DNA from 2 places in the Variovorax sp. 05L425 genome. Region 2 is predicted to be linked to the other one. Evidence: riboswitches for the same ligand, from Rfam matches in the RefSeq annotation. Region 2 holds a riboswitch; the other holds the start of a gene.
What was found. Region 2 has a riboswitch for fluoride ahead of crcB (fluoride efflux transporter CrcB). Riboswitches for the same ligand answer to the same signal wherever they lie in the genome.
Positions count from the first base shown of each region.

Region 1: linked by a shared signal. The riboswitch ahead of eno (phosphopyruvate hydratase) and the one ahead of crcB (fluoride efflux transporter CrcB) in region 2 are both predicted to bind fluoride.

Region 1 is NZ_JBFTNY010000008.1:7,769-16,155, reverse strand. It holds gene AC1DN9_RS11180 (SDR family oxidoreductase) at 1-540, shown strand, start outside; gene AC1DN9_RS11175 (acyl-CoA dehydrogenase family protein) at 537-1,697, shown strand; gene AC1DN9_RS11170 (acyl-CoA dehydrogenase family protein) at 1,717-2,703, shown strand; gene AC1DN9_RS11165 (crotonase/enoyl-CoA hydratase family protein) at 2,700-3,488, shown strand; fluoride riboswitch at 3,802-3,871, shown strand; gene eno (phosphopyruvate hydratase) at 4,288-5,553, shown strand; gene AC1DN9_RS11155 (MutS-related protein) at 5,534-7,114, shown strand; gene AC1DN9_RS11150 (MutS-related protein) at 7,111-8,387, shown strand, end outside.
Region 2 is NZ_JBFTNY010000007.1:41,612-49,998, reverse strand. It holds gene AC1DN9_RS10205 (alkaline phosphatase family protein) at 1-451, opposite strand, end outside; gene AC1DN9_RS10200 (nitroreductase) at 655-1,341, opposite strand; gene AC1DN9_RS10195 (4-hydroxylaminobenzoate lyase) at 1,381-1,929, opposite strand; gene AC1DN9_RS10190 (LysR family transcriptional regulator) at 2,052-3,023, shown strand; gene AC1DN9_RS10185 (DUF190 domain-containing protein) at 3,066-3,389, opposite strand; gene crcB (fluoride efflux transporter CrcB) at 3,429-3,818, opposite strand; fluoride riboswitch at 3,908-3,971, opposite strand; gene AC1DN9_RS10175 (DUF1254 domain-containing protein) at 4,064-5,401, opposite strand; gene AC1DN9_RS10170 (Nramp family divalent metal transporter) at 5,518-6,813, opposite strand; gene AC1DN9_RS10165 (FKBP-type peptidyl-prolyl cis-trans isomerase) at 6,979-7,458, shown strand; gene AC1DN9_RS10160 (DUF2252 domain-containing protein) at 7,578-8,387, opposite strand, start outside.

The DNA of each region.
Region 1 (8,387 bases), on a different contig from region 2:
GCCGCCGCCTACTGGCGCAACGAATCGAAGGCCGGGCGTCAGCGCGACGCGCGGATCATCAACACGAGTTCGTCGTCGGGCCTGTATTGCAACGCCGGCCAGTCGAACTACGGCGCGGCCAAGGCCGGCATCGCCGCCCTGTCGGTGATTGCATCGCGCGAGCTGGACCGCTACGGTGTGACGGTGAACGCCATCTACCCGACCGCCATGAGCCGCCTCACCGAAGACATCTTCGCCAGCCCCAAGTGGCAGGCGATCCGCAACGAGGCCCCCGGCTTCGATCCGCTTGACCCGTCGAATGTAGCGCCGCTGGTGGCATGGCTCGGCAGCAGCGAATCGCGTGGCATCACCGGGCGCGTGTTTGGCGCGCGGGGTGGCCGCATCACCGTGGCCGAAGGCTGGCACGCCGGCCCGCGTATCGAGAAGGTTGGACGCTGGACCGTGGAGGAGCTCGGTGAGCTGATCCCCGACCTGGTGAAGCAGGCCGCTCCGAATGCACTGACCACCGGCGAGATCCCCGTCGAAGAGGTGACGCCATGAGCACGCAGTTGCTCGAGGCCTTCCGCCTTGCGCAACTGCCCGAGGAAGCGCAGGCATTTCGCAAGGAAGTGCGCGAGTTCTTGGCGGCCAACCTGGAGCCTGCCGCGCCTGCGGTGCGGGCACGCACCTGGATGGGCTTCGACGCAGCCTTCAGCCGGCGTCTCGCTGCGCGGGGCTGGGTCGGCATCACCTTGCCCAGCCAATACGGCGGCGCGGGCCTCGATGCTTTCCGCCGCTTCGTGCTCGTCGAGGAAATGCTCGCGGCCGGCGCACCGGTCGCCGCGCACTGGATCGCCGACCGCCAGAGCGGGCCGTTGATCAACAAGTTCGGAACCGAAGCGCAAAAAGACTTCTACCTGCCGCGCATCTGCCGCGGCGAAGCTTTCTTCTGCATCGGCATGAGCGAGCCCAACTCGGGCTCCGACCTGGCCAGCGTGCGCACGCGCGCTACCCGCGTGGAAGGCGGCTGGCGCCTGACGGGCCGCAAGATCTGGACGACCAACGCGCACCGCTCGCACTACATGATCGCGCTGGTGCGCACCTCCGGCGCGCCGGAAGACCGCCAGGGCGGCCTCTCGCAGTTGATCGTCGACCTCTCGCTGCCCGGCATCGACATCCGCCCGATCGTCGACCTGACGGGCGATGCGCACTTCTCGGAAGTGACCTTCGACGACGTCTTCCTCAAGGATGACGCGCTGATCGGCGACGAAGGCAGTGGCTGGATGCAAGTCAATGCCGAGCTCGCCTTCGAGCGTAGCGGCCCGGAGCGCCTCTATTCGAGCGTCGTGCTGCTCGACACCTGGATGGCGAGCCTGCGCAAGACCGGCTTCTCCGCATCGGATGCCGCGCTGCTGGGCGGCTTCACGACGCAGTTGGCGACGCTGCGCAGCCTGTCGGTCGCCGTGACCACCAAGCTCGCGCGCGGTGAAAGCCCTGTGGTCGAGGCGGCGCTGGTCAAGGACATCGGCACGGAGTTCGAGCAGGCCATTCCAGCCGCCATCGAAGCGGCCGTGGCAGCCGACCCGACGCGCGCCATCGATGCCGACCTGCATCGCACGCTCGCCTACTTGAGCCAGATCTCGCCGACCTTCTCGCTGCGTGGCGGCACGCGCGAGATCCTTCGCGGCATGATCGCGCGCGGGCTCGGCCTGCGCTGAACATCAAGGAGACAAGAACATGTTTACCGAAGCCATCGAGGCCATCCTCGTGGACCAGTGCACACCGGCAGCGATCCGCGCGATCGAGAACGGCGGAACGCCCGTGGCGCTCTGGCGCGCGCTGGCTGACAACGGATTCCTCGAACTGATGGCGAGCGAAGCCGCCGGCGGCGCGGATCTCGACCTGGACGCGATCTTTCCGATCTTCGTGGCCTTTGGCCGCCACGCGGCGCCGGTGCCCGCAGCCCAGAGCATTGCGGCGCGCGCCCTGCTGGGTGATGTGGCAGCGCCGGAAGGCATGATCACGCTCGTGGGCCATGCGCGGCGGGAAGCCGATGGTTCGGTCCGTGCAGCCAACGTGGCGTTCGGCGCCATCGCGGACCACGCACTCGCCAACGTCGACGGCGCGCTCGTGCTGCTCGACTGCGCAAAGGCCGAACGCACCACGACCGGCGTGCGCGGCAGCCAGGGCGCATCGCTGCATTGGGCGCGTGACGCCATCGGCACGCCGGTCGGAGACAACGGCGACCAGGTCGCCGTGTTCAGCGCGGCGCTGCATGCGGCGGCCATGGCCGGTGCGATGGAGCGGATGTTCTCGATGACGCTCGGCTACTGCAACGACCGCGTGCAGTTCGGCAAGGCCATCGGCAAGTTCCAGTCGATCCAGCACCAGCTCAGCGTCATGGCCGAGCACGTGGCTTGCGCGGGCGTGGCGGCGGAGCTGGCGTTCAAGGCCGGCGACAAGATCCCCGCGGTGCTCGCTGCCGCAACGGCCAAGGCGCGCACCAGTGCCTCGGTGCCCCTCGTGGCATCGACGGCCCATGCGCTTCACGGCGCCATCGGCGTCACCGAGGAATTCGATCTCCAGCTCTACAGCCGCCGCCTGCACGAATGGCGCATGGCCGATGGCTCGGAGGCCTACTGGAACCGCATCGTCGGCGAGGCGATGCTCGGGCATGCCGTGCCGTCGGTCCTGCAATTCGTGATGGAGGAGATCCTGCAATGAGCAACTTTTTGATCTATGAGCAAGAGGGCCACATCGTCACACTGACGATGAACGATCCCGAGCGCCGCAATCCGCTCACGGGCAACACCGCTTCGGCAGAGTTCCTGGCGGCCATCGATCGCATCCACGCCGATCATTCGGTGCGCGCGGTCATCCTCACAGGTGCGGGCACGGCCTTCTCGTCGGGCGGCAATGTGCGCGACATGGGGCGTTACCACGATATGCCGGGGATGGAGTTGCGACGCGAATACCGGCTCGGCATCCAGAAGGTGGCCCTCAACCTCTTCAACCTCGAAGTGCCGGTGATCGCGGCGGTGAACGGCCATGCCATCGGGGCGGGGCTGGACCTGGCGTGTTTGTGCGACATCCGCATCGCCGCCGAAGGTGCCAAGTTCGCGGAGAGCTTCGTCAAGCTCGGCATCATCCCGGGGGATGGCGGTGCGTGGCTGTTGCCGCGCATCATCGGCCTCTCGCGCGCGACCGAGCTGACCTTGACCGGCCAGACCATCGACGCGAAGCAGGCCGTGGAGTGGAACCTGGTGTCGCGTGTGGTGCCGGCCGAGCAATTAATGCCGACGGCGCGCGAGCTGGCCGGGCAGATCGCTTCCAACCCGCCGCATGCCGTGCGGATGGCCAAGCGCCTGTTGCGCGAAGCGTTGCATTCGCGCCTGGACACGCTGCTGGAAATGTCGGCCGCCTTCCAGGTGATGTCGCACCAGATGCCGGATCATCACGAGGCGGTCGCGGCTTTCAATGAGAAGCGCAAGCCGGAGTTCCGCGGCTGACGCGAATCGGATGCGACTTGCAGGGATTCGCCGGTAGACGCAAGGCTACTGTGTCGTGCAGCCGCGGTGACTAGGCGGACGGGGAGCCGCGAGGCTCGCCGGTTCTTGCAGGAGGTGCCCGGTCTTCCAACCCGTTCAAGTCGCCGCCCTCGTTGGAAGCGAGTGCGGCCTCGTGCAGTGCTGGCTGGATGTTGCCGCTGATTTATACGATTGCGCGCCGATAGGCTCGTGGCGGGGCAGCTGTCGAATCAAAACCTCGTCGTTCGTATCCCCCAATCAGATGCACTTGTCCGGTGAACCTGAACGCCATATAGTGGCGCCAGGAGATGGCATTCCTCCTCCCTTGAGAAACCGCCGCACCGGCTGATGATGCCTACACGACCCAGTCCGGGTGTGTAGGTGTGCGGATGAACGGTTTGTTTGCCTTCTTCTCTGCAGTGCCCCATCGTCGCATTGCGGTGCACCGAGCCCGTACGGCCAGGACACGCTGCGTCGCCGATCCCACCATCTCCGCCTCCCAGACCTCGCCCGAATCCACGCACTCGCTTGCTTGCTTCGATCGCGCGTACGCCAGTGCGCTCAGCCCGCGCCAGGAGGCCATGTTGTTGCAGACCACCCAGCACATCGTCGCTGAGCCGCGACACCGCGCTGGTGGTCACGACCTGGCCGGGCCCGCGACGGGGCATTCATGCCGGATCCGCACCCGCGTGCTGCTCCAGATCGCGCGCCGGGAGCGGAACGCGCCCGGTCGGTTCACTTCCTACGTGGCCAGCGGCAGAGATCACCAGGAGACAGACCCATGAACGCGCGCATCGCAGGCATCCGTGCCACTGAAATTCTCGACTCCCGGGGCCATCCCACGGTGCAGGTAGTTGTCACCTTGGACAACGGCCTCCGCGCAGGGTCTTCCGTGCCTTCAGGCGCCTCCACCGGCACGAACGAAGCGGTCGAACTGCGCGACAGCGATGCGCGCCGCTACAACGGAAAAGGTGTACTGCGAGCGGTGGCCAACGTCAACGACGTGCTGGCTCCAATGCTGCTCGACATGGATCCCGTGCATCAGTCCGAAATCGATCACGCGATGATGGATCTGGACGACACGCAGAATAAATCGCGTCTCGGAGCCAACGCCATCCTGGGCGTATCGCAAGCCTGTGCACGTGCCGCGGCCCGCTCGAATGGGTTGCCGCTATATGCCTATCTGGGGGGCGCGGATGCATGTCGGCTGCCGATGCCAATGGTGAACATCATCAACGGCGGAAAACACGCGGACAGTGGCCTGGACATCCAGGAGTTCATGATCGTGCCGCGGGGTGCGAACAGCTTCGCCGAGGCCTTGCGATACGCCGCCGAAACCTTCCATGCGCTGCGGGCCATCCTGCTCAGTCGAGGCTATACGGTCGCCGTGGGCGATGAGGGCGGCTTCGCTCCACTGCTCGCGAGCAACGAAGAGGCCCGCGAGCTCATCCTCGAGGCGATCGTCGCCGCGGGCTATCGGCCCGGCGACGACATCGCGCTCGCGCTGGACGCTGCTGCCAGTTCCTTCTATGAGGGCGGCAAGTACCGCCTGTCGCACACGACCTACCGCGACAAGACGAGCGCGGAGATGACGGCTCTGTATCAACAGTGGATCCGGAAGTACCCCATTGTCTCCATCGAAGACGGGCTGGCGGAAGACGACTGGGAGGGGTTTCGGGAACACACGGCAGCGCTGGGTGGCCAGGTGCAAATCGTCGGCGACGACATGCTCGTCACCAACACCCGCTTCATTGCGCGGGCGATCGAAGAAAAAACGTGCAATGCGGCGCTGATCAAGCTCAACCAGATCGGCACGGTGACCGAGACCGTCGCTGCCGTCGACCTATGCCGGCAGGCGGGGTGGGGTTACGTCATCTCCCACCGTTCGGGCGAGACCGGCGACACCTTCATGGCCGACTTCGCGGTGGCCATGGGCGGTGGCCAGATCAAGGCTGGATCGGTGTGCCGCGGCGAACGTGTCGCCAAGTACAACCGGCTGCTCGAGATCGAACAGGAGTTGGGCGATCGTGCGCACTTCGAACGCTGATGCGGGATCCATGGGTGCGACGCCTTTGCCGTTGCATAGCATCCTCTATCTCCCCGGCGGGGAGAAGGATGAGCGCGAGGTGCGAGAGCAGCCCGACTTCTTTCACGACTTGAACCTCGACCAGATCGTGGAAACGACGACCGCCGGCTGGCAGGAATACGACCTCGTGCCCTTCTTCCAAATGCCGCTGAGCGAAGTGGACGCGGTGGTCTATCGCCAAGAAGTGATGTGCGACCTCGACGGGCAGTCGCTGACAGCAGTCGTCAAGGCCTTCGCAAGCGCGATGCGGGAGATGCGTTTGCACATGCTCGCCGCGGAAAAGATGTACTACAAGTACGAGAAGCTGCGCTGGTTCCTCTCCGCGGTCCAGACGTATTGCGCCGCCGTCGAACGCCTGCGGCACGAGCTCGAACCGCTGACGCTGGCGTCGCGAGGTATGCGCGCGCTGCGTGAGCATGTCGAGCGCTACGCGACATCGCCTGCGTTCAGTGGGCTCGGCGAGCAGGGGCAACAGGTCGCCTCCAGTCTGGCCGCCATTCGCTACGGCGTGCTGATCCACGGCGGCAGCGTGACCGTGCGTCCCTATTGCGATGAGATCGACTACACGGCAGCCGTGGAAGGCACATTCGAAACGTTCCGCCGCGGAACGGTGAAGGACTACCTCATGAAATTCAAGGAGATGGGCAGCATGAACCACATCGAGGCCCAGATCCTGGACCGCGTAGCGCTGCTCAACCCGGAGCCCTTCCGGGCCCTCGAGACCTTCCGTGAGGAGCATGCCGGGTACCTCGACGTGACGCTGTCGCGCTTCGACCGGGAGGTGCACTTCTACCTCGCCTACCTTGCGCACGTGGACCGGCTGCGCCGCGCCGGCTTGAGCTTCTGTTATCCGCAGCTGAGCGAAAGGAACAAGGAGGTTAGCTGCGCGCAGACGTTCGACCTCGCGCTCGCGAACAAGCGCGTGCAGGAACAGGCAAGCGTCGTCTGCAACGACTTCTTCCTGCGCGGCGCCGAACGCATCTTCGTCGTCACGGGCCCGAATAACGGCGGCAAGACGACCTTCGCACGCATGTTCGGGCAGTTGCACTACCTGGCCAGCCTCGGATGCCCAGTCCCGGGAACGCAGGCAAGACTGCTCTTGTGCGACCGCGTCTTCGCGCACTTCGAGCGGCATGAGGACATCGCCAACCTGCGCGGCAAGCTGCAGGACGACCTGGTGCGCATCCGCCATGTTCTGGATGCCGCCACGCCGCGCAGCATCGTGATCCTGAACGAGATCTTCGCGTCCACCACGCTGGAGGACGCGGTCTTCCTCAGTCGGAAGGTGCTGGCGCGGCTGTCACGTCTCGACGCGCTGGGGGTGTGCGTCACGTTCCTCAGCGAGCTCGCCTCGTTCGACGCCAAGACGGTCAGCATGGTGAGCGCGGTGGATCCGCACGATCCGGCCATCCGCACCTACAGGCTGGAACGCCGGCCGGCCGACGGTCTCGCCTACGCGGTGGCGATCGCGCGCAAGTACCACGTCACTTACGACGCGCTGAAGGAGCGCATCGCGCCATGAAAGCTCTGCTGATGCACCCGGAACGGGACTTCGACCTGGAGCAGCCGCTGCCGCCCCCGCCCCACGACGACACGCTGATGCAGGACCTGGAGATCGGCACCTTGCTGAAGGCGATGGCCGGCGACGATGAGCTGCTGCTGCAGGTGGCGCGCAAGGCGCTGCTGAACGGGCTGCACGACGAGGTCGACACGATCTTGTACCGGCAGGAGGTCCTGCTCGACTGCCTGGCCAATCCGGAAGCGGTGCGCGAGCTCTATGGGTTGACCATCGAGACGATGGAACGCAGGCGAAAGAGCCATTTCGGCTACTTCATGAGTCTCCCGTCGTCCATCCTGAGCAGCTCGGTCGAGTTGATGCGCATGTTCGTCGACATGCTGAAGATCCTGCGCTCGATGGCCGAAACGCATGCGCCGAGCTTTTCGTCTCGTGCATTCACGGCGCTGTTCGCGACGCTGCAGCGCGAGCTGGGCGACGACTACTTCGGCGTCATCGAGGATCAGCTCAAGGAGCTGAAATTCAGCCATGGCGTGCTGCTCAGTGCGCGATTGGGCAAGGGCAACATGGGTCAGGGCTACGTTCTGCGCCTGCTCGGAGACAAGCGCCCCACCTGGCTTCGCCGACTGCTCGGCCACGGGCCGCGTGAGTACACGTTCCACCTGCCAGAGCGCGACGAAGCCGGCGCGCGGGCGCTTTCCGAGCTGCAGGACCAAGGCTTGAACCTCGCGGCCAATGCGCTCGCGCAGTCCGCCGAGCACATCCTGAGCTTCTTCGTCGCATTGCGCACCGAACTCGCCTTCTACGTCGGGTGCCTGAACCTGCGCGACCGGCTTGTCGACCTCGGCCTGCCGACTTGCGTACCGACGCCGCTGCCCGGTGACGTGCGCGGTCACCGCTTCAGCGAGCTGTACGACCCTTGCCTGGCCCTCAGCCTGGGCCGCGCCATCGTGGGCAACACCGTCGACGCCCAAGGTTGCAGCCTGGCGATCGTCACGGGCGCGAACCAGGGCGGGAAGTCCAGCTTCCTGCGTAGCATTGGCGTCGCCCAGCTGATGATGCAAAGCGGCATGTTCGTCGGCGCGCAATCGTTTGCTGCGGAAGTCTGCACGGGTCTCTTCACGCACTACAAGCGCGAGGAGGACGCAACGATGAAGAGCGGCAAGTTCGACGAAGAACTCGCGCGCATGAACCGGATCGCAGAACTGGTTGCGCCCGGCGCGCTGGTGCTGTTCAACGAGTCCTTCGCATCGACCAACGAACGCGAGGGTTCCGAGGT
Region 2 (8,387 bases):
TGAAGCCCTGGAAGCAATCGCTCTCGGTCTCCTTGGTGGAGGGCTGGCCGCTCATCATCGCGATGTAGTTGTCCAGGCTGACGTGACCCGTGCCGTAGTACTGGCTCAGCAATGCGCCCTTCGTCGCGAGATCCTTCAAGAACGGATCCTGCGTGCTCGTTCCAAAGGTGTCGGCGAAATTCTTGTTCTCCATCGTCAGCACGAACACGTGCTTGATGGATTGCTGGGTGACGGGCGGCACCGTCGGCTGTTGGGTTGCAGGCGTGGTCGACGCAGGCTGCTGGTTTCCGGCTGCCGCTTGCTGGAGAGCAAGCGCGGTCAACGCGTCGTTATTGCTTCCGCCGCCTCCGCATGCGCTGATGGTGACCACGGCTGCAAGCGCGGCGACAGAGGTCAGCGCGCAGGCGACCCGACGCACTGTCCAGCGTTTGCTGGAAAAGATCTCGAACATGAAGGAGGTTTCCCCGTGAAGCGATCAAGCGCCGCTGGCGCAGATCGATGTAGTTGATTGGGCGCGACGCCCGCTTTTTGGTTTCGTTTGGAAGCGTAAGAAACCCATGTGACCGACCCGTGACATCGGGCGCACTGAAGCGGATAGTCATCATTCGTCATTGACATGGATCTGTCATGACGCCGTCACACGCGCCGCGATCGCTACATGCTCTCTGGGCATTCGACCGAATCATCGAAGCCCATGTGATGCACGAACGCCTCCACCCGTTGCCGTGGCATTTCCATCCGGTTCACATTCGAGTCCGCATCGCCGAACCCCATCGCCATGCCACACACGGTGAGTTCGTCTGGCCCCATTCGCAGGTGCCGCGCGATGACCTCATGGAAAGGCGCGAACGAGACCTGCGGACAGGTGTCGATCCCTCGCGCCTTCGCAACGATCATGACGCTCTGGATATACAGGCCAAGGTCCAGCCAGCTGTGGCGATTGAGGCGTGCGTCGATGCTGAAGATCAGCCCCACGGGCGCGCCGAAGAAGCTGTAGTTGCGTTCGGTCTGCGCCGCGCGGGCAAGGGTATCTTTCCGGCCGATGCCCAGGGCGCCGTAGTAGCGGGCGGCGAAGTCGGCCTGATGCGCGCATAACCCGCTCGGCAGTGGGTCGGGGAAGTGCGAGGGCGGAGGAAAATCGCCCCGCCGAAAGGCCGCCACGAGGTCACAGCTCAATGCCTTCAACGGGGCGCCCGTCAGCACGTGGACGCCCCAGGGCTGGGTATTGGAGTTGCTCGGCGCGGCGCCGGCCACTTGCAGGATGTCCAGCACGGCGTCTCGCGACAACGGGTCTGGCCGGTAGGCCCGCACCGATCTGCGCGACCGCAAGACCTCGTCCACACAGCGACTCGCCGCGGACTGCTGCTTCACCCTGGCTCCTCAGGCCTGCGGCGCAGGGTGATAGGCGATGCGCCCCGCGGGAAGGAAGAACAGCGCAATCACGGCACCACCTTTCGCCTCCGGATAGTGATGGCTTCCGGGCGCCGGCGCGGTCCAGCCGGCCTCGCACCAGCCATTGGGTCCGTTGAGTGCTGCGCCTGGGTTCAGGGGCACGACCATGTTGAGCTCGCCGTAGGGGTGCGCGTGGTATTGGCCGCGGTAGGTGTTCCCGGGGTTGCCCTGCGTGTTGTCGGTGCTGTCCATGTACACCGCCGTGACGCTGAAATACCGCGTGCCCTCCGAGGGGTCCGCGATGCGACTGCGGCGGTAGATCGAGCCGTCGAGTTCGACGTTCGCGGCCCAGCCGTCGCGCACGCCTTGCTTCACCAGTCGCGCAAGCGTCTGGTACAGCTCGCTGTCCGGCCCGCAGTGCTGGTTCAGCCATCGTTCGGTCTCGGTGCCGGCTGTCATGTCCTTCACGTCTTCGAGAAAACGAATGCTGCGCTCGATCAGTGCTTCACGGTCTGCGTTGAGTTCATCTTTCATCATCATGGTCACCTCTTGGTCATTCCTGGCGTGTAGTGCATGAATGATGGGCGCCGAATGAGTTGAATGGAACTGATCCATTTGCAAGTGCACAATGCACGCCATTCAACTCACGGAGATGGACGATGAGCATCGGCCGCATCGATCTCAACCTGCTGAAAGTGTTCGACGCCGTCTACGAAGACCGCAACCTCGTGCGTGCGGGCCGGCGGTTGAACCTGAGCCAGTCAGCCGTCAGCCATGCGCTCACGCGGCTGCGCGAACTGGTCGGCGACGAGCTTTTCCTGCGCACCGGCAAGGGGATGGCACCCACGGGCCGTGCGATGGCAATGGCGCCCGTCCTGCGCGACGCGCTGCGCCGTGTCGAGGTCACGCTCGGCGTGGAACCGTTCTCGCCGGAGGCGTCATCGCGGCGATTCGTGATCGCGGCAAACGACCATGTCACCGCGGTCATCGTCGCGCCGTTGTCGCGCGAACTGCAAAAGGCGGCGCCCAGGGTGGACCTGGTGATTCGGCCCTCCACGCGCCTGGACCTGGCCGAGCAGATCGACCTTGGCCGCATCGACCTCGCGATCGGCATCTTCTCCCAGGTGCCGGCAAGGTTGAACACGCGCACGCTCATGACGCAGGGCGAGGTCATCCTGATGCGCAAGGGTCATCCCGCCTCCCGCCGCAAGCTGCTGGTGAAAGACCTGGCGCGCTATCCACTGGTGACCATCTCGGTCGGCGGCCAGGAAGAGGGGGCGGTCGACGGCTTCATCCTCGAGCGGGGGCTTGCGCGCCAGTCCGAGATGTTCGACCGCCACGCGCTCGAAGAAGCGTTGCGCGAAACCGGGCAGCCGCCGCGGTTGCGCGTGACAGTGCCGCATTCGCTGGCTATTCCAGCACTGCTGCGGGACAGCGACATGCTTTCGATCGTGCCGGCCTCGCTGGCGCAGGCGCTCACGCACGGCGGCAGCGAACTGTTGTCGCGCCAACCGCCGTATCGCGCGGGCCAGTCGACCCTGCGCGCCGTCTGGCATCGACGCAACGAACACGACGCCGGACACGCATGGCTTCGCGACCGGGTGGCCGCAGTTGCCGATGCGGCGCAGTAGCGGTGGGTCTCTCTCCGAGGCTGACCGCTGCACTGGTGGAAGTCACGGCTCGCCCCCGATGACCCCCATCTCCAGCGGCACCTTGATGTAGAACAGCTTGAGCTTCTCGCCAGACAGGTGCGCGAGAAAGCTCTCGGCCTCCTGCTCTGTCAGCGCGAATCCGACTTCCACCGACACATCGCCGGCCAGCTCGAAGAAGTGCTCTTCGTGCAGCCTGCCGTGGCGGCCGAAGCCGGCTATCGCGCGAAAGGCCGAACCGCCATGGATGCCGACCTTCTTGGCCTCTTCGAGCAACCATTCATAGGCGAGGATGCCGTGGTGACGGTGGTTCTCCTGGACGTAGAACTTGAGGTAGATGCCTTGCATGGGGGGCCTCCTTCGGCTCGAATGACTCGGATGACGCGACTACGCCCTGACGAAGAGGGCATTGGCAATCAGGATGCCGATCCCCGTCAGGATCAGCGATCCGACAAGGTGCACGCTCGCCGCGCCCAGGGCCCACCAGTGTTCGTGTCGGCCGATCAAGGTCACGACTTCGACCGAGAACGTCGAGAACGTCGTCAGGCCGCCCATGAAGCCGGTGATGACCAGCAGCCGCCATTCAGGGGCGAGGCCGCTGTTGTGCGTGAAGAAGGCGCTGGTCACGCCGACCAGCAAGCCTCCGATGAGGTTGGCGGCCAATGTGCCCAGGGGAATCGTCGGGAACACCGGGTTCAGCCAGCCACCCAGCCACCAGCGCAGCAAGGCGCCGCAACCGGCACCGCCGAAGACTGCAAGAAAGGAAAAGCCGCTCATGTCGCTCCTTGGTCAATCGGGCCAGGGCGACCAGTGCAGCCATCGAGCGCGCATTGCGCGTCAAGAATGCCTACGCCGGCCCGCGCTGGACCCGGGTAGGCATCATCAGCCCGAGTGGGCGGTTCAGGGAGGAATGCCATCTCCGCAGCGCGGCAGTATATCGGTCGAGGCGCATGGCGGCAACGCAGTGGAGCGGCCAATCCAATATGGCCGCTGCGGCCGGAACAGCGGCAGGCCAGCGCACGCTATGGCGACTTCGTCACCGCTGGCGGATTCCATTTGCCTGTGAGCGCGTCTGCCTTCGGCGAATAGAGGCGCATGGTCAGATTGAACGTCCCTTTGGGCGCAGGCAGCCAGTTGGCTTCCTTGTCATTGCCGGGACTCTCGTTCTGGAAATACAAGTCGAGCGAACCGTCCGCGTTGGTCTTGAAGGGCATCCAGCTGCTGACCGCGAATCGGTCGAGCACGTTCGCCACCTGGAACCCATCGTCGTCGTACAGCGTGATGGACCAGAAGGCGTTCACGGGCGGTGTTGCCCCCTTGTCGAAGTGAATCGTGTACTTGTTTGCGCCGGTGAGCGGCTTGCCGGTCTCGTCGGCGATATTCAATGGATAGATGGCGTCTTCAGGCAGGTTGGCCCCAAGGCCCAACAGCGTCACGATGGCGCGCTTCAGATAGTAGTTGCCATAGACACCCATGGTGTCGGTGTTCATTGACCATCCGTTTGCGACGCGGGCAATCGTCGGAATCTTCCACTTCATGATTTGCTGGGCGTCCTCAGGCGCGCTCGCGAGTGCCTTCTGCACGGCGGGGTCGAGCTTGTCGAAGTCGAAGCTTTTGCCCGGCTCGATGCCGATGCGCCTCATCCGCGCGACGATCGGCTGGTCGGTGACGTGGGGCGGATGCAGCTTGAGGAGTTCGGCCGCATAGGTGAAGAAGCGGCTGGCCGGCATGGTGTCGGCCTGGGTTTTCGGTGGCGTCTTCATGTCGACGGCCGGGTCGATCTTCACGGTCACGGGTGTCGATGGCTTGCCCCATCCGGAGAGCGGCGTGACCGCGTAACCCGCCTGAATCCTGTTCACCGCAGCGTAGTCCGCGGGTCCGTCCGTCCTCGTGCGGCCGATGATCCAGACATAGGAAGTTGGTGCCGGAATATGCGCGAACCCCTCGGGGACCGTTCCGACCCAACCCGGCGGGGTGACGAGGAAATTGCCCGCGCTGGTTCCAGTCGTTCGCCAGCCGGGCGACGCGAAGACATCGGTCCACATGTCCAGCATCGGAAGAAGGTAGAACCGCCCGGCCGTGTCTGGTACGGAGACAACCTGCGCCTCCTTGGTGAGATCCAGCCATGCAATGGAATAAAGCGTATCGAAGTTGACGCGCACGACCACTTTCAGATCCGCGGGCGGATAGGCCGGGATGTTCACGAACATGTTCATCGGGCCTTTGCCGATTGCCTTGCCGGCCTCGATGTTCGTGGACTGCAACCGTGTGATGTCCATGCTCACGAGCGGATAGAGGTAGAGGTATGCATCCACCGCAATCTGGTGGACGTCAAGTTCAGAAATGGCTTCAGAAGTCATGGCCTTCCTCTTCGATTGTTGCAAGCGAGCTTGTGGAGCGCGGCAGCCAACATAGCACTCTATGGCGGCGTTGACCATTCGACGTTCGTCCGATGAGAAGGTAAAAAATGAGCCACTCACAGGACGGAGACGACCCCCAGCGCCACCGACGCCGCCCCCATCGCCCCCGTGGCAAGCCACCCCAGCACCTTCCACTTCCGCGGCAGCACCATCTCGCGCATGACCGTGCGGCTCGAAGCCGCCATCATCACGGCCACCATCACCGGCACCGAGATGACCGCATTGATCACAGCGGCCCAATAAAGCGCCGAGATCGGGTTGATGCCCGAGAGGCTGATCGCGACGCCGATCGCCATGGCGGCGGCGAGGATGCCGTAGAAGCTGCGGCCCTGCGCCAGCGTCAGGTCCAGCCCCTTGCGCACGTGGCAGTAGCTCGCGACCGCCTCCGCCGCGGAGCCCGCGAGCACGGGCAGCGCCAGCATGCCGGTACCGATGATGCCGAGCGCAAACAGCATGAAGGCGGCATCCCCTGCAATCGGGCGCAGCGCGGCGGCGGCCTGCGCGGTGGAGTCGATCTGCGTCTGGCCGTTGGCATGCAGCGTCGCGGCCGCTGCGGTGATCACGAAGAACGCGATCAGGTTCGAGAAGCCCATGCCCACCGCCGTGTCGATACGCAGGCGGCGCAACTGGCGCCGCGCCTGGTCGGGTGCGATGCGCAGCGGCTGGTCTTCGGGGACGCGCTTGATGTCCTGCACTTCCTGGGAGGCCTGCCAGAAGAAGAGGTAGGGGCTGATGGTGGTCCCGAGGATGGCGACGACCGTCGTCACGTACTCCCGGCTCCAATGCAAAGAGGGCGCGAACACGCCCCGCATCGCCGCGCCCCAGTCCACATCAACCGCGAAGACGACGCCCACGTAGGCGAAGAGCGACAGCGTCAGCCACTTGAGCACGCGAACGTAGCGCTCGTAGGTCATGAAGACCTGCAGCAACAACGACAGGGCGCCGAACCCCGCCGCGTACCAGGCCGCATGGCCGTGCAGGACGAGCGCGGCGGAGTCGCCCATGGCGCTCAGGTCCGCGCCGAGGTTGATGACATTGGCGATCACCAGCAGCGCCACCAGCGCGGCCACCATCCATCGGGGACAGAAGCGCGCAAAGGTCTCGGTGAGGTTCCTTCCGGTGACGCGTCCGATGCGGGCACTGGCAAGCTGGATGCCCATCATCAGCGGATAGGTGATCAGCAGCGTCCACCCCACCCCGTAGCCGAACTGTGCACCGGCCTGCGAGTAAGTGGCGATGCCGCTGGGGTCGTCGTCCGCAGCGCCCGTGATCAGCCCCGGCCCGAGCTTGGACCACCAGCGTTCGCTGGATGGCGGGGTGCCGCCGGTCGCAAGGTTCGAAGGGGTGCTCATGAGGGCTCCGCAAGTCGCAGCGTCCGGACATTGAAGCGAAGTCGCATCACGAGGGATAGGTGCCGGCCCCGGCGCGTTGTGGGACGTCGTCGACGTCTGCTCGTAGACTCGGGACCATTCGGGGCGGCCGATCCGGGCCCTGTCCACACTCCGCAAGACCATCCCATGAAAGTCACAGCCAACACCGTCGTCACCCTGCGCTACAAGGTGTCCGATACCGCCACCCAGAAGCTCGTCGACGAGGGCCACGACCCCATGGTCTATCTGCATGGCGGCTACGACAACACCTTCCCCAAGATCGAAGCCGCACTGGAAGGCAGGGAGTCCGGCTTTCAGGCGACGCTGAACCTGCAGCCCGAGGACGCCTTCGGCGCGCGTGACGAATCACTGGTGCGGACGATCCCCAAGAGCGAGTTCCCGCCCGGCGTGAAGGTGGGCGGCCAACTGGAAGGCCGCAACGACAAGGGCGAGCCGCAAGTCTTCAATGTCATGAAGATCAAGGGGCCGCAGGTGATCCTCGATGGCAACCACCCGCTGGCCGGCAAGGCGCTCAAGTTCAGTTTCACCGTGACCGATGTTCGCGCCGCGACCGAGGAAGAGATCGCGCATCGCCATGTGCATGGCGCGCACGGGCATCATCACTGACTCGCCCCCAGGTTGGCTCACTTCGCGTAGCCGCCCACCCCCTACCGGGGGCAACCACAGCGGCCCGGCAAAGCCGGTTCCGCGGGGTTCCTGGCCTTTGCCATGGGCGCTTCTGTCGATCAGCCGGAAAACGCGCCGTCGTCATACGCGGCCGCGTAAGTCGACCAGTCCCGCTGGACCTGCCCGGCGCACTCGATCGATGCATCGAGAATGCGTGCCTTCCACTTGCTGCGCTGGCCGAAATCGATCAGCTCGTCGGCGATGGCTGAACCTTCGCGCCCGGCGCTTCGCAACTGCGCCCACGCGACCAGCTTTCCCATCACGGCGATCACGCCTTCGAGATCGCTTGCGCCTTGCGCGGACTTGCCGCCCAACGTCACTCGGTCCTCGGTCGGTTGGAGGGCGCGCAAGACATAAGGCGTCCCAGCCACGACCACCGGCTGCAGGAAGGCCATGGAGACCGCCTGGACGCGGCGCTGCAATGCGACGACGCGATGTGCCTCCGACTTCCACTTCGGTTGCGCCACCTTCAGATGCGGCACCAGGGATGACGGAAGCGCTTGCTTCAGATCCAGCACATAGTTACCGTCGGGCGAGCCTTTGCCCTCGACCAGAATCGCGTAGCGTTCGACGCCGAGGCTGCCTGTGCCGGCGATCCGCCGCGCCACGTCCAGCACTTCATAGAACTTCGGGTTCGCCTGAAGCGCAGCGTATTGACTGACGACTCCCATGACCGTCGCGCGTTGCTCGACGGTCGCAGGGAAAGCCTTCTTGCCGTCCGTGCGCAGCACGCGACGACGGCCCTTGATGTCCGTGCGGCCCGCGAGAAACTGCGAACGTTGTCTTTCGCGCAGGCCATCGAGCAGCACGCGCACCAGCCCTTGCGCAGTGTCGCGCTCCACCCAGTAGGCCTTGCCGGCGCAAAGAGC